3 regions of the Spirillospora sp. NPDC048823 genome follow, and region 2 is predicted to be linked to each of the others. Evidence: predicted binding sites of a transcription regulator. Region 2 holds the regulator's gene; each other region holds the start of a gene.
What was found. The regulator LexA, encoded in region 2, represses DNA repair genes until DNA is damaged. The targets are predictions, from matches to a motif close to TCGAACANNTGTTCGA.
Positions count from the first base shown of each region.

Region 1: ruvC (crossover junction endodeoxyribonuclease RuvC) is a predicted target of LexA. The motif match lies at 1,856-1,871, and genes of this name have one in related genera.
Region 3: uvrA (excinuclease ABC subunit UvrA) is a predicted target of LexA. The motif match lies at 2,069-2,084, and genes of this name have one in related genera.

Region 1 is NZ_JBICUT010000024.1:50,311-54,835, forward strand. Features, by position in the region: gene ruvB (Holliday junction branch migration DNA helicase RuvB) at 1-569, opposite strand, end outside; gene ruvA (Holliday junction branch migration protein RuvA) at 623-1,228, opposite strand; gene ruvC (crossover junction endodeoxyribonuclease RuvC) at 1,225-1,845, opposite strand; gene ACGFK0_RS35695 (YebC/PmpR family DNA-binding transcriptional regulator) at 2,015-2,767, opposite strand; gene pdxT (pyridoxal 5'-phosphate synthase glutaminase subunit PdxT) at 2,771-3,388, opposite strand; gene ACGFK0_RS35705 (DUF6928 family protein) at 3,480-4,094, opposite strand; gene pdxS (pyridoxal 5'-phosphate synthase lyase subunit PdxS) at 4,237-4,525, opposite strand, start outside.
Region 2 is NZ_JBICUT010000001.1:821,189-825,713, reverse strand. Features, by position in the region: gene leuS (leucine--tRNA ligase) at 1-1,183, shown strand, start outside; gene lexA (transcriptional repressor LexA) at 1,259-1,957, opposite strand; gene ACGFK0_RS03600 (LysM peptidoglycan-binding domain-containing protein) at 2,133-2,468, shown strand; gene nrdR (transcriptional regulator NrdR) at 2,746-3,219, shown strand; gene ACGFK0_RS03590 (LAGLIDADG family homing endonuclease) at 3,342-4,525, shown strand, end outside.
Region 3 is NZ_JBICUT010000005.1:426,095-430,619, forward strand. Features, by position in the region: gene uvrA (excinuclease ABC subunit UvrA) at 1-1,908, opposite strand, end outside; gene ACGFK0_RS15460 (MBL fold metallo-hydrolase) at 2,147-2,938, opposite strand; gene ACGFK0_RS15465 (maleylpyruvate isomerase family mycothiol-dependent enzyme) at 3,010-3,756, shown strand; gene ACGFK0_RS15470 (Crp/Fnr family transcriptional regulator) at 3,801-4,523, opposite strand.

The DNA.
Region 1 (4,525 bases), on a different contig from region 2:
GCGGGCTCGTAGAAGTCCATGTGCGCGACGAACCCGAACCTGTCGCGCAGCGGCCCGGGCAGCATCCCTGCCCGGGTGGTGGCGCCGACCAGCGTGAACGGCGCGATGTCCAGGGGGATCGCCGTCGCGCCCGGGCCCTTGCCGACGACGACGTCGACGCGGAAGTCCTCCATCGCCATGTAGAGCATCTCCTCGGCGGGCCGCGCCAGCCGGTGGATCTCGTCCAGGAACAGCACCTCGCCCTCGGCGAGCGTGGACAGCACCGCCGCCAGGTCTCCGGCCCGTTCGATGGCCGGGCCGGAGGAGATCCGCAGCGGCTGCCCCAGCTCCGCGGCGATGATCATGGCGAGGGTGGTCTTGCCGAGGCCGGGCCCGCCCGACAGCAGCACGTGATCGGGCGTCCGGCCGCGCCGCAGCGCGCTCTGCAGCACCAGCGAGAGCTGCTCGCGCACCCGCTCCTGCCCGACGAAGTCGTCCAGCTTCCGGGGCCGCAGCGCGGCCTCGATCCGCTGTTCCTCGGCCCCGTCCGCATCCGGCGACACCAGCCGTTCGGGCTCACTCCCGCTCATCCTGCTCCCTGTGGGGGGACGACCCCCCACACCCCCCGGTTCGCTCCCGCTCATTATTTGCTCAGTTTCTTCAGCGCCGACTTCAGGAGGGCCGCGACCGGCGGCGTCTCGCCCCCGTCGAGGTCGGCGGCGACGGCGTCCACGGCGGCGTCGGCGTCCTTGGCGGACCAGCCCAGGTTGATCAGGCCCATCTGGACCTGCTCGCGCCACGGCTCGGCGCGGGCGGGCGCGCGCACGCCGCCGGCGCCGTCCCCGACCGGGCCGCCGAGGCGGTCCCTGAGCTCCAGCACGATGCGCTGGGCGCCCTTCTTGCCGATGCCGGGGACCTTGGTGAGAGCGGTGAGGTCCTCGCTCGCCACCGCTTGGCGCAGCGCGTTGGGCGGGTGGACCGCGAGCATCGCCAGCGCGAGCTTGGGCCCCACACCGCTGGCCGTCTGCAGCATCTCGAACACCGTCCGCTCGTCGTCGTCGGCGAAGCCGAACAGGGTGAGGGAGTCCTCGCGGACGACGAGGGAGGTCGGCACCTTCGCCTCGTCGCCGACCCGCAGCCCGGCCAGGGTGGCGGGGGTGCACTGCACCGCCAGGCCGACGCCGTGCACGTCGATCACCGCGCCGTCGGGCCCGGCGGCGGCCACCCGGCCGCTGACGAAGGCGATCACTGTACGGTTCCTCCCCTGTTCTGGGCGGTGCTGTTCTGGGCGGCGCTGTTCCTGGCGGTGCTGTTCCGGGCGGCGAGGCGCTCGCGCTCGGCCCTGGCAGCCTCCTCGATCCGCGACCGCTGGGCCGTGGCGAGCCGCTGCTGCGCTCCCCCGCGCCACACGTGGCAGATGGCCAGCGCGAGCGCGTCGGCCGCGTCCGCCGGTTTCGGGGCCGACTCCAGGGACAGCAGCCGGGTCACCATCCTGGTCACCTGCGCCTTGTCGGCGCGCCCGTTCCCGGTGACGGCGGCCTTGGCCTCGCTCGGGGTGTGCAGCGCGACGGGCAGGCCGCGGCGGGCCGCCACCAGCATCGCGACCCCGGCCGCCTGCGCGGTGCCCATCACGGTGCGGACGTTGTGCTGGGAGAACACGCGCTCGACCGCGACGGCGTCGGGACGGAACTCGTCCATCAGCGCCTCGATGCCCGATTCGATGCCCAGCAGGCGCAGGTGGATGTCGTCTTCGGGCGCGGTCCGCACGACGGTCACGTGCACCAGGTGGAGCCGTTTGCCCGGGGTGCCCTCGACGACCCCCACCCCGCACCGGGTGAGCCCGGGGTCCACCCCCATCACCCGCAAGGCCGCTCCTTCGATCACCTGTTCGGCCGCCAACGCTACCAATCCGGCCCCGCATCGTGGAGGGGGCGGCGGCGTGTCGGCGGAAAATCCGGAGAGAAGGGCGGGGCGGCGGGTGTCGGGGGCGCGTCGCGATCCCGGCCGGGGCCGGGGGGCCGTGGGGGCCGCGGCGTCAGTCCAGGGTGGCCAGGATGTCGTCGGAGACGTCGAAGTTCGCGTAGACGTCCTGGACGTCGTCGGAGTCTTCGAGGGCGTCCAGGAGCCGGAAGACCTTCTTGGCGTTGTCCTCTTCCAGGGGGACGGTGACGGTCGGCAGGAACTTGCTCTCGGCCGACTCGTAGTCGATCCCGGCGTCCACCAGCGCGCTGCGGACGGCGACCAGGTCGCCCGCCTCGCTGACGACCTCGAAGTTCTCCTCGTCGAGCTCGTTGACCTCTTCGGCGCCGGCGTCCAGGACGGCCATCATCACGTCGTCCTCGCTGGTGCCGTCCTTGGGGACGATCACGACGCCCTTGCGGTTGAACATGTAGGAGACCGAGCCCGGGTCGGCGAGGGAGCCGCCGTTGCGGGTGAGGGCGACGCGCACCTCGGAGGCGGCGCGGTTGCGGTTGTCGGTCAGGCACTCGATGAGGACGGCGACACCGCCCGGGGCGTAGCCCTCGTAGGTGATGTTCTGCCAGTCGGCGCCCCCGGCCTCCTCACCGGCGCCGCGCTTGCGCGCGCGCTCGATGTTGTCGTTGGGGACGGAGTTCTTCTTCGCCTTGTAAATGGCGTCGTAGAGGGTCGGGTTGGCGTCCGGGTCGCCGCCGCCGGTGCGGGCCGCGACCTCGATGTTCTTGATCAGCTTGGCGAAGAGCTTGCCCCGCTTGGCGTCGAGTGCCGCCTTCTTGTGCTTGGTCGTCGCCCACTTGGAATGGCCGGACATCTGTCACTCCTCCTCTGTCGTCCGGCGCACCAGATCGGCGAAGTAGTGGTGCACGCGGAAATCGCCTGTCAACTCCGGATGGAACGCGGTCGCCATGAGGCGCCCCTGGCGGACGGCGACGATCCTACCGGCGTTCGGGCCGCTCTCGGCGCGTCCGAGGATCTCGACGGCGTCACCGACGGACTCCACCCAGGGTGCGCGGATGAAAACGGCGTGGTACGGCGTGTCTCCCATACCGGTCAGCGGGACGGCGGACTCGAACGAATCGACCTGCCTGCCGAAGGCGTTGCGCCGCACGGTCATGTCGATGCCGCCGAGCGTCTCCTGGCCCGCGGCGCCGTCCCGGATCCGGTCCGCCAGCATGATCATCCCGGCGCAGGATCCGTAGACGGGCAGTCCGGCCTCGATCCGCTTGCGCAGCGGCTCCAGCAGTTCGAACGAGCGCGCCAGCCGCCACATGGTGGTGGACTCCCCGCCGGGCAGGACGAGCCCGTCGACCCGCTCCAGTTCTTCGGGGCGGCGTACGTTCAGGGTGTGCGCCCCGGCGGCCTCCAAGGCCGTCGCGTGCTCACGCACGTCGCCTTGCAGGGCGAGGACACCGATCGTCGGCACAGCGGTCACGTGCAACCTTCCGGGGTTTCGCGGGGTCGTGCAAGCCTAGACGTTCACGACAACGCCCCCCGACCTCGCGGATCTTCCGGGTCCGGGCGCGTCACACGTGCTTGAAGCGGCGCAGCGGGAGCTCCAGCGGGAGGAAGCCGTCCTTGCCGCGGTCGGCGATGCCGCGGCCGAACATGTGCGCCTCGGCGAGCGCGAGCCCGAACTCCTCCGGGTCGAACGGCAGCGGGACGTCGGGCGCGCCGGCGTCGATGGCCCGCCAGAACGGCCGCTCGGCGGGGAGCCGCTCGCCCTGGTCGACGACGACGCCGTCCTCGGCGGTGACGAACACGTCGCGGAGCAGTTCCCCGGACTCGTACCAGCGGAACCAGCAGCCGCGGATGACGGTGTGCAGGACGAGGACGCCGCAGTGCGCGCCGGGCAGCGCCGCCGCCGCGGTGTCGGCGATGCGGCGGGCGTCGTCGTCGAGGCAGAACAGCCGGCGGTCGCACAGGAGCAGCGCCCGCTCGAACGCCCCGACGAACAGCTCGTCCTCGTACGGCCAGAGCGCGAAGTCCAGGACCGTGTCACCGGTCTCGGTCAGGGTGTCCGCCGGATACAGGCCGCGCGCGATCGCCGCGGCGGCGTCCGGATCGGGCACCAGGCCCGGCCGGAACACCTCGGTGGGTTCACCCGAGCTCGCGCACGCCAGCGCGACCGACCAAGCCATGCTCTCCCCTCCCGCGGCCGGGCACCGCCCCGGGGCCCGCGTTACCCTTACCGGCCGCGCCGCCAGCGTAAACCCTGTAAGGGCGCCGTGTGCAGTGGGGACGGCCCGTTCATCGCGGCGCCGTCCGCACGGCACGCCCGCCTCACCAGCCGCGGCCCGCGAACTTCTGGTCGTCGCCGAGGGTGGCGGCGTTGATGCCGACCATGGCCTCGCCGAGGCCGCGGGACACCTTGGCGATGACGCCGGGGTCGTCGTGGAAGGTGGTGGCCTTGACGATGGCCTCGGCGCGCTGCGCCGGGTTGCCGGCCTTGAAGATCCCGGAGCCGACGAAGACGCCCTCGGCGCCGAGCTGCATCATCATGGCGGCGTCGGCCGGGGTGGCGATGCCGCCGGCGGTGAACAGCACGACGGGCAGCTTGCCGGCGGACGCG
Region 2 (4,525 bases):
GCAGCGGTTCTGGGGCTGCCCCATCCCGATCGTGCACTGCGAGTCGTGCGGCGAGGTCCCCGTCCCGGACGAGCAGCTGCCCGTGACGCTGCCCGAAGGCCTGCGCGGCGCCGACCTGGCGCCCAAGGGCACCTCACCGCTGGCCGCCGCGTCCGACTGGGTCAACGTCGAATGCCCCAAGTGCGCCGGCCCCGCCAAACGCGACACCGACACCATGGACACGTTCGTCGACTCGTCCTGGTACTACTTCCGCTACTGCTCGCCCGGCTACGAGAACGGCCCGTTCGACGTCGAGCAGGTCCGCAAGTGGATGCCCGTCGACCAGTACACCGGCGGTGTCGAGCACGCCATCCTGCACCTGCTGTACAGCCGGTTCTTCACCAAGGTCCTGTACGACATGGGCATGATCGACTTCACCGAGCCGTTCCGCCGGCTGCTGAACCAGGGCCAGGTGATCAACCAGGGCAAGGCGATGTCCAAGACGCTGGGCAACGGCGTCGACCTGGGTGAGCAGATCGGCGAGTTCGGCGTGGACGTCGTCCGGCTGGCCATCCTGTTCTCCGGCCCGCCCGAGGACGACATCGACTGGGCGGACGTGTCACCGCACGGCATGTCCAAGTTCCTGTCCCGCGTCCACCGCATCGCCACCGAGGTCGCCTCCCCGCCCGGCGCCGACGTCGCGTCCGGCGACACGGCCCTGCGCCGCGTCACCGCCCGCACCATCGACGAGGCCACCACCCTGGTCGAGACGCAGCGGTTCAACGTCGCGATCGCCCGGATCATGGAACTGGTCACCGCGACCCGCAAGGCCATCGACTCGGGCCCCGGCGCGTCCGACCCCGCCGTCCGCGAGGCCGCCGAGACCATCGCGACGCTGCTGTCGCTGTTCGCCCCCTACACCGCCGACGAGGCATGGGAGCTGCTGGGACGCACCGCCCCGGTCATCCGCGCGGGCTGGCCGTCCGCCGACCCCGCGCTGCTGGTGGAGGAGACGGTCACCTGCGTCGTCCAGGTCGCCGGCAAGGTCCGCGACCGGCTGGAGGTCGCCCCCGGCATCGCCGACGAGGAACTGGAGCGGCTGGCCCTGGACTCCACCAGGGTCCGGGACGCCCTGGGCGGCGCCGAGATCGCCAAGATCATCGTCCGCGCCCCCAAGATCGTCAACATCGTCCCGAAGCGCTGACCGGGCACGGCACGCGAAGACGGCCGCCGGGTCCTTCCGGCGGCCGTCTCGGCGTGCGTCTCACATCGTGCGGTCTCACATCTTGCGGAGGACCGCCACGACACGTCCCAGCACCGAGGCCTCGTCGCCGGGGATCGGCTCGTAGGCGGGGTTCTGCGGCATCAGCCAGATGTGGCCGTCCCGGCGCTTGAAGGTCTTCACCGTCGCCTCGCCGTCGATCATGGCGGCCACGATGTCGCCCTGCTCGGCCACCGGCTGCTGCCGGACGACCACCCAGTCACCGTCCGCGATCGCGGCGTCGATCATCGAGTCACCGCTGACCTTCAGCAGGAAGTGGGTGCCCTCGCCGACCAGCTGTTTGGGGAGGGTGAACACGTCCTCCACGGCCTCCTCGGCCAGGATCGGCCCACCGGCGGCGATCCGCCCCACCAGCGGCACGTACGCGGGCGCGGGCCGCACCGAGGTCTGCTGGCCCCCGGCGGCCTCGTAGGCCTCCTCGTCCGTCCGCACCGGCGTCGAACCCGGCACGCGGACCTCCACGGCCCGCGGCCGGTTGGGGTCGCGGCGCAGGAAACCCTTGCGCTGAAGCGCCCGGAGCTGGTGCGACACGCTGGAGGTGCTGGTCAGACCCACGGCCTCGCCGATCTCGCGCATCGAAGGCGGGTACCCCCGGCGCTGCACCGAGTCGCGGATCACCTCCAGCACCATGCGCTGCCGTTGCGTCAGGCCCGTCTCGTCCATGGGCCCGTCGGGCAGCTCCCGGACCTTGCTCATCGCTCGTCGCCTCCCGGGCGCCTCGATCCGTCACTCCTTGTCATGGAACGCTATCGCGTCCCGGCCCGATGATCAAACAATTGTTCGAAGATGTGCTCGCTTTTTGTCGGCGCCCCCTGTAGAACATCGTACAGGCGTTCGATCGAAAATGCATTCGACGTCGAGGAGGGGAGAGATGTCGGGTTCACCCCACAGTGACCGGGTCCCGATCCGCCTGACCCGCCGCGGTCGCGCCGTCCTGGTCCTGTTCGCCGCCGCCGTCACGCTCGTCATCCTCTGGCTCACCGTCGGCACCGGCGCACTGGCCGGCGGCCGCGAAAGCCATCGCGGCCCGACCGCCGCCGCCGAGACCGTCGTCGTCGAACCCGGCGACACCCTCTGGGGCATCGCCTCCGACGCCGACCGGGGCACCGACCCCCGCGTCGTCGTCCAGCGCATCATCGACCTCAACGGACTGGGCGGCGATCCCACCGTCCGGCCGGGCCAGGAGATCCGCCTCCCCGCCCGCTGATCTCCGGGGCCGAACACGGGCTCACCAGGGGGTCTGCCGCGGCGGAGTGTGCCGCCGGAGACGGTCTGTGACGACACGCCCGGGAGGAAATCCGGGAGGGCTCACGTGACCTGGGGGGACGCGCCGGATGTGGCGCGTGAGGCAGCGGATCAGGTTGCGAACGCCTGCGGTGAGCCGTACGGTTGACCACAACATCTAGTAGTCACACCGATGTACTTCACCTATATGTGGCGTTACTCGGAGGTGTGATGCGTTTCTGTCAGGGGAGGGATTGGACGTGCACTGCCCGTTCTGCCGCAACCCTGACACCAAAGTGATCGACAGCCGCTCCACCGACGACGGCGGCGCCATTCGGCGTCGCCGGTCGTGCGCGGAATGCGGCAAGCGATTCACGACGCAGGAGAATGTGCTCGTGATGGTGGCCAAGCGCAGCGGGGTCACCGAGCCGTTCTCGCGGGAAAAGATCATCGCCGGTGTGCGCAGGGCCTGCCAGGGCCGTCCGGTCGACGAGGATGCGCTCGCACAGCTGGGACAGCGGGTCGAAGAGGAGATCAGATCCTCCGGCTCCGCCGAAATCCCCTCGCACGAGATCGGCCTCGCGATCCTGGGGCCGCTCGGCGAACTCGATGAGGTCGCCTATCTGCGATTCGCCTCGGTCTACCGGAGCTTCGAGTCGCTGGACGACTTCGCCAAGGAGATCGAGACACTGCGGAAGGCCGGTTCCTCGGGGGAGCCCGGCCCGTCCCGGTAGGGGCGGGTTCCGGAAACACAAAGCAGCACAAGTAAGAGCGGCCTCCGCGCGGGCATGGCCCGTGCGGCGGCGGAGTTGTTCCTGAGCAGGGCCCGGCGGGAGGGCCCGAGAGGGGGAAGGTCATGACGGAGACGGTGAGCGGCTCGGCGGCACGACGCGGCAAGGGGAGCCGTAAAGGCCTGAAGATCGAGCGTATTTTCACCACACCCGGCGTGCATCCGTACGACGAGCTGCGCTGGGAACGTCGTGACGTCGTCATGACCAACTGGCGCGACGGCTCGGTGAACTTCGAGCAGCGCGGCGTCGAGTTCCCCGACTTCTGGTCGCTGAACGCCGCCAACATCGTCACGTCCAAGTACTTCCGCGGCGCGGTCGGCACACCGCAGCGCGAATGGAGCCTGAAGCAGCTCGTCGACCGCGTCGTGAGCATGTACGTCGGCACGGGCCTCGAACAGGGCTACTTCGCCACCGACCAGGACGCCGAGATCTTCGAGCACGAGCTGAAGTACGCCCTGGTCCACCAGATGTTCAGCTTCAACTCCCCCGTCTGGTTCAACGTGGGCACCAAGTCCCCGCAGCAGGTCTCGGCGTGTCTTCCGTACGAGTCGCTGGTGAGCACCCCTGCCGGGTTGATTCCGATCGGCAGGCTCGTCGAGGACGACGCCGTCGGCACCAAGGTGTACGACGCGACCGGGCTCACCCGCATCGTCGCCACCAAGGCCAACGGGGTTCGGGACGTCCTGCGAATCCACACCAAGGCCGGCTACACCCTGGACGTCACCCCCGACCACCTCGTCTGGAAGGCCACCGGGGCCGGAACGGGACGTTTCGTCCAGGCCGGTGAGCTCAAGGCCGGTGACCAGCTCGAATGGCACCGGCGGGACGCCTACGGCGAGACGGAGATCACCTCCCGCGGGTACGCGGAGTCCGCACTTGCGGGCTGGCTGCAGTCGGACGGATTCGTGGGACGGTACGAGACCGGCACGAACCGTTCGCTGACCATCGAGGCCATGACCGTGACCGACTCCGAACGGGAGTGGGTCGGCCGCCACCTGAACGTCGTCTTCCCCGGGGTCCACCGCCACGAGCGCACCGTCGAGACGCAGGACACCGATCTCGACTGCCGCCGCACCCGGCTCTACGGGGAGGTCCTGAAGGAGTACGTCGACGAGTGGGGGCTGCTGGCCCGCGGCGTTGACATGGTGGTCCCCGAGCGGCTCTTCACCGCGCCGCTTCCCCATGTCGCCGCCTACCTCCGCAGCGTCTTCCAGGCCGAGGGCCTCGTGTCCGCGCGCGAATCCTCCAC
Region 3 (4,525 bases), on a different contig from region 2:
CGGGAACGCCGCGTCCACGTCGCGGAGGTTGTTCTGCTGCGCGCCCTTCACGGTGATCTCGCGGCCCCGCGTGCGGGGGCGGCGGATCTCCGGGACGGCGATCTCGCGGCGCCCGTCCAGGTAGGCGCCGGTCAGGGAGCGGTCGGACTTCTTCAAGTCCTCGATGGTGCCGGACACGACGATCTCGCCGCCGTGCTCACCGGCGCGGGGGCCGATGTCGACGATCCAGTCGGCGGCGGCGATGGTGTCCTCGTCGTGCTCGACGACGATCAGGGTGTTGCCCATGTCGCGCAGCCGGAGCAGCGTCTCCAGCAGCCGGTGGTTGTCGCGCTGGTGCAGGCCGATCGACGGCTCGTCCAGCACGTACAGGACGCCGACCAGCCCGGAGCCGATCTGCGTCGCCAGCCGGATGCGCTGCGCCTCCCCGCCGGCGAGGGTCGCCGACCCCCGGTCGAGGGTCAGGTAGTCGAGGCCGACGTCCAGCAGGAACCCGAGCCGGGCGTTGATCTCCTTGAGGACGCGTTCGGCGATGTGCGTCTCGCGGTCGCTCAGCTCCATCGCCAGCAGGAACTTCGCGGCCTCTCCGATCGGCATCGCGGCGACCTCGGCGATCGACATCCCGCCCATGGTGACGGCGAGCACGACCGGCTTGAGCCGCGCGCCGTCGCACGTCGGGCACGGGATCTCCCGCATGTAGCCCTCGAACTTCTCCCTGCTGGTGTCGCTCTCGGACTCGGCGTGCCGCCGCTGGATGTAGGGGATCACGCCTTCGTAGGCGGTGTAGTACGACCTCGTCCGGCCGTAACGGTTCTTGTAGCGCACGTGAACCTGGGTCTCGTGCCCGTTCAGGATCGCCTTGCGCGCTTTGGCGGGCAGCTTCTCCCACGGCGTGTTGAGGTCGAAGCCCATCGCGTCGCCGAGCGCGGACAGCAGGCGCAGGAAGTAGTCGCTCACGTGCCCGTTCGACCACGGCTGGATCGCGCCCTCGCCGAGCGTCAGCTCCTCGTCGGGGACGATGAGCTCCGGGTCGACCTCCATGCGCGTCCCGAGACCGGTGCAGTCGGGGCACGCGCCGTAGGGCGAGTTGAACGAGAACGACCGCGGCTCCAGCTCCTCGAACGACAGGTCGTCGTAGGGGCAGTACAGATGCTCGGAGTACATCCGCGTGCGGTTCTCGTCGCCTTCCGGCATGTCGACGAAGTCGAGGACGATCGTGCCGCCCGCGAGGCCCAGCGCCGTCTCCACCGAGTCGGCGAGCCGCTGGCGCGCGGTGTCCTTCACCGAGAGCCGGTCGACCACGATCGCGATGTCGTGCTTCTCCTGCTTCTTCAGCTTGGGCGGCTCGTCCAGCCGGATCGTCCGCCCGTCCACGATCGCCCGCGAGTACCCCTTGGACTGCAGCTCGCGGAAGAGCTCCAGATACTCGCCCTTGCGGCCGCGGATCACCGGTGCGAGCACCTGGAACCGGGTGCCCGGCTCCAGCTCCAGCACCCGGTCGACGATCTGCTGCGGCGCCTGCCGGCTGATCGGCCGGCCGCACTCGGGGCAGTGCGGATGCCCGATCCGCGCGTACAGCAGCCGCAGGTAGTCGTACACCTCGGTGATCGTCCCGACCGTCGACCGAGGGTTCTTGCTGGTCGACTTCTGGTCGATCGACACCGCCGGGGACAGGCCCTCGATGAAGTCGACGTCGGGCTTGTCCATCTGCCCGAGGAACTGGCGCGCGTAGGCCGACAGCGACTCGACGTACCGGCGCTGCCCCTCCGCGAAGATCGTGTCGAACGCCAGGCTGGACTTCCCGGAACCCGACAGACCGGTGAACACGATCATGGAGTCCCGAGGGAGGTCGAGCGAGACGTCCTTCAGGTTGTGCTCGCGTGCTCCACGCACGATGAGTCGGTCATGCACGGTGTTCTTCCGGTTCCTCTTCTGGGCGCGACCGCCGGGAGAGACAGGTCGGTCTCAAGGCTAGCCAGGGGGTGCGACAGAATCCCCCGAGTCCATCAACGGCGGCGGCCGCCGCCGCATTTCATGACCCTCCCCGGAGGGCCCGGACGGCACTACCGCACCGTACACGTGTTCGAACGCCCCCCGCCACCAGAACACCCCTCGGCGGCGCCGATCGGGAATGGGGCGCCGGCCCGGGTCACTCGTCGTCCAGGGCGTGGGAGAGGTAGCGGTCGGCGGAGCGGCGGACGGCGTTCTTGCCGTCGGTGTAGACGATCTTCTTCCACCATGCGCCGTAGACGCGGTCGAACTCGTAGGGCTCCAGCAGGCGCAGGGCGCGGCGGACCGTGCGGGGGCGTTCCGGGATGAAGTTCGGATAGCTGTACATGAAGCTGACCCAGTCGCGGTCGTTGACGACCTGCAGGATGTCGCCGGAGAACACGGCGCGGGCGTCCCGCCAGTGCAGGACCTGGCCGCCGTCGAAGTGCACGCCCGCGTTGACGAGCGTGAGGCCGTCGGCCAGTTCGTGGGTGTCGCCGGACCAGAAGACCACCGCGTCGTCCGGGCGGGCCACCCAGCGGCGGTCGGCCTCGTGGATGAGGACGGGGGCGCCGAACGCGTGCGCCCACTCGATCATGGTGCCGTAGTAGTGCGGGTGGCTGATCGCGATCGCGGAGATGCCGCCCAGGTCGTCCACCTGGCGGACCAGGTCGTCGTCGATGTGGGTGATCATGTCCCAGAGGACGTTGCCGGACGGGGCGCGCAGCAGCAGGGCGCGCTGGCCGATGGCGATGGCCGGCTCGGTGCCGATGCCGATGACGCCGGGGCCCTCCTCGGCGATCCGGCACCGGTGATCGGTGCGCAGTTCCTCCAGGGTCGTCCATCTCTGACCGTCCCAGCCGACGTACTGGCGCTCGTCCTCGCAGATCGGGCAGTCGGGGCGGGGCCCGGCGTACTGGACGCCGCAGGTCACGCAGATCGGAAGTTCCATGATCGCCATTGTGTGGCATGGGGAGGGGCCGTGCGAAAGGATGGAGGCACTTTTGGTCTAGGAGGCGCGCAATGGACTGGCGAGAAGTGATCGATGAGCTTGATTCCGGCGTGGAGAGCATCGTCCGGACATTGTCGAAACTCGGCGACGAGGATCTGCGCGCGGCGTCGGCGCTGCCCGGGTGGAGTCGCGGGCATGTGGCCACCCATATTGCCCGTAATGCCGACTCCCTGTGGAATCTGCTCGAATGGGCGCGGACGGGCGTGGAAATCCCGCAGTACCCCAGCCTGGACGCCCGCAACGCCGCGCTGGAAGAGGGCGCCGGACGCAGCCGGGACGAGCTGGTCGAGGACGTCCGCGCGACGGGCGCGCGGTTCGCCGAGCAGGCGAGGACGCTGCCCGAAGAGGCCTGGAACGCTCCCGTGAAGGCGATGGGGGGCTGGTCCCACCCGGCCTGGTACACCGTTCACCGCCGCTGGAACGAGGTGGAGGCGCATCACGTCGACCTCGCGGCCGGGTACGGGCCCGCCGACTGGCCCGAGCCCTATGTCCGGTGGTCGCTGGGCGCCACGCTGGCGGACATGGCCGCGCTCCCGGAGAGGCTCCGCGGTGAACTCGGCGGGCTCCGGATCACCGCGACGGACTCCGGCGAGTCCGCCGGCCTCGGGTGGACGCCGGGCGGCCCGGAGGCGTCCGGGTCCGGGCGGGCGCTGCTCGGCTGGCTGAGCGGCCGCACGGACGGCGCCGGCGTGAGCATCCGCCCGGACGGCCGGCTGCCGGTGCCGCCGCCCTGGCCGCACCGGCCCGCCGGCTTCTGACGCATCTCCGAGGGACGCCCCCGGGCCCGCCGTCGAGGGCGCGGTCAGTCGGAGTCGTGGCCCGCCAGGCGGTGCAGGGCGTCGACGGAGCGGACGACGATGGTGTTGCGGGCGACGGTGAGGCCGCCGCGGACGGGGTCGGTGGCGAGGATCTGCGCGACCTTGCGGCGGCCCATGCCGGCCCACCGTCCGAGGTCCTGCTGGGTGACGGGGATCTGCACCTGGACGCCGCCGTCCTCGGCCACCTCGTCCGGCCCCGCGGTGACGCCGTCCGGGCGCTCCTGTTTGACGGGCGATCCGAAGCGCGACACCAGGCGCAGCAGCCGGGTCGCGAGGCGGCGTTCGGGGTCGTCGGGGAAGTGGGCGACGCGCAGCTCGTTGGCGTCGCGCAGCCGCTCGGCGAGGACGGCGGCGACGGCCCAGGCCGAGCCGGGGTGGTCGTCGAGGACGGCGCGGAACCGCGCGGCGGGCAGCACGAAAGCCTCCACGCGGGTGAGCGCCTCGACGTTGGCGTGCCGGACGCCGCCGTCCACCGCCTCCAGCTCGCCGACGAGGTCGCCGCGGCCGAGGACGTCGAGGATGGCGACCTCGCCGTCCCGGTCGACCCAGACCTTCACCGCCCCGGCGCGCAGGACGAAGACCTGGGACGCGCGGGTGTGCTCGCGCGTCAGGTAGGCGCCCGGCCGGATCACCACCGGGGCGCCCGCCTCCCGCAGCGCCTCGCGGGCGCGTTCGGGCAGCGCGTCCCAGAACGGTGCGGTCTCCATCT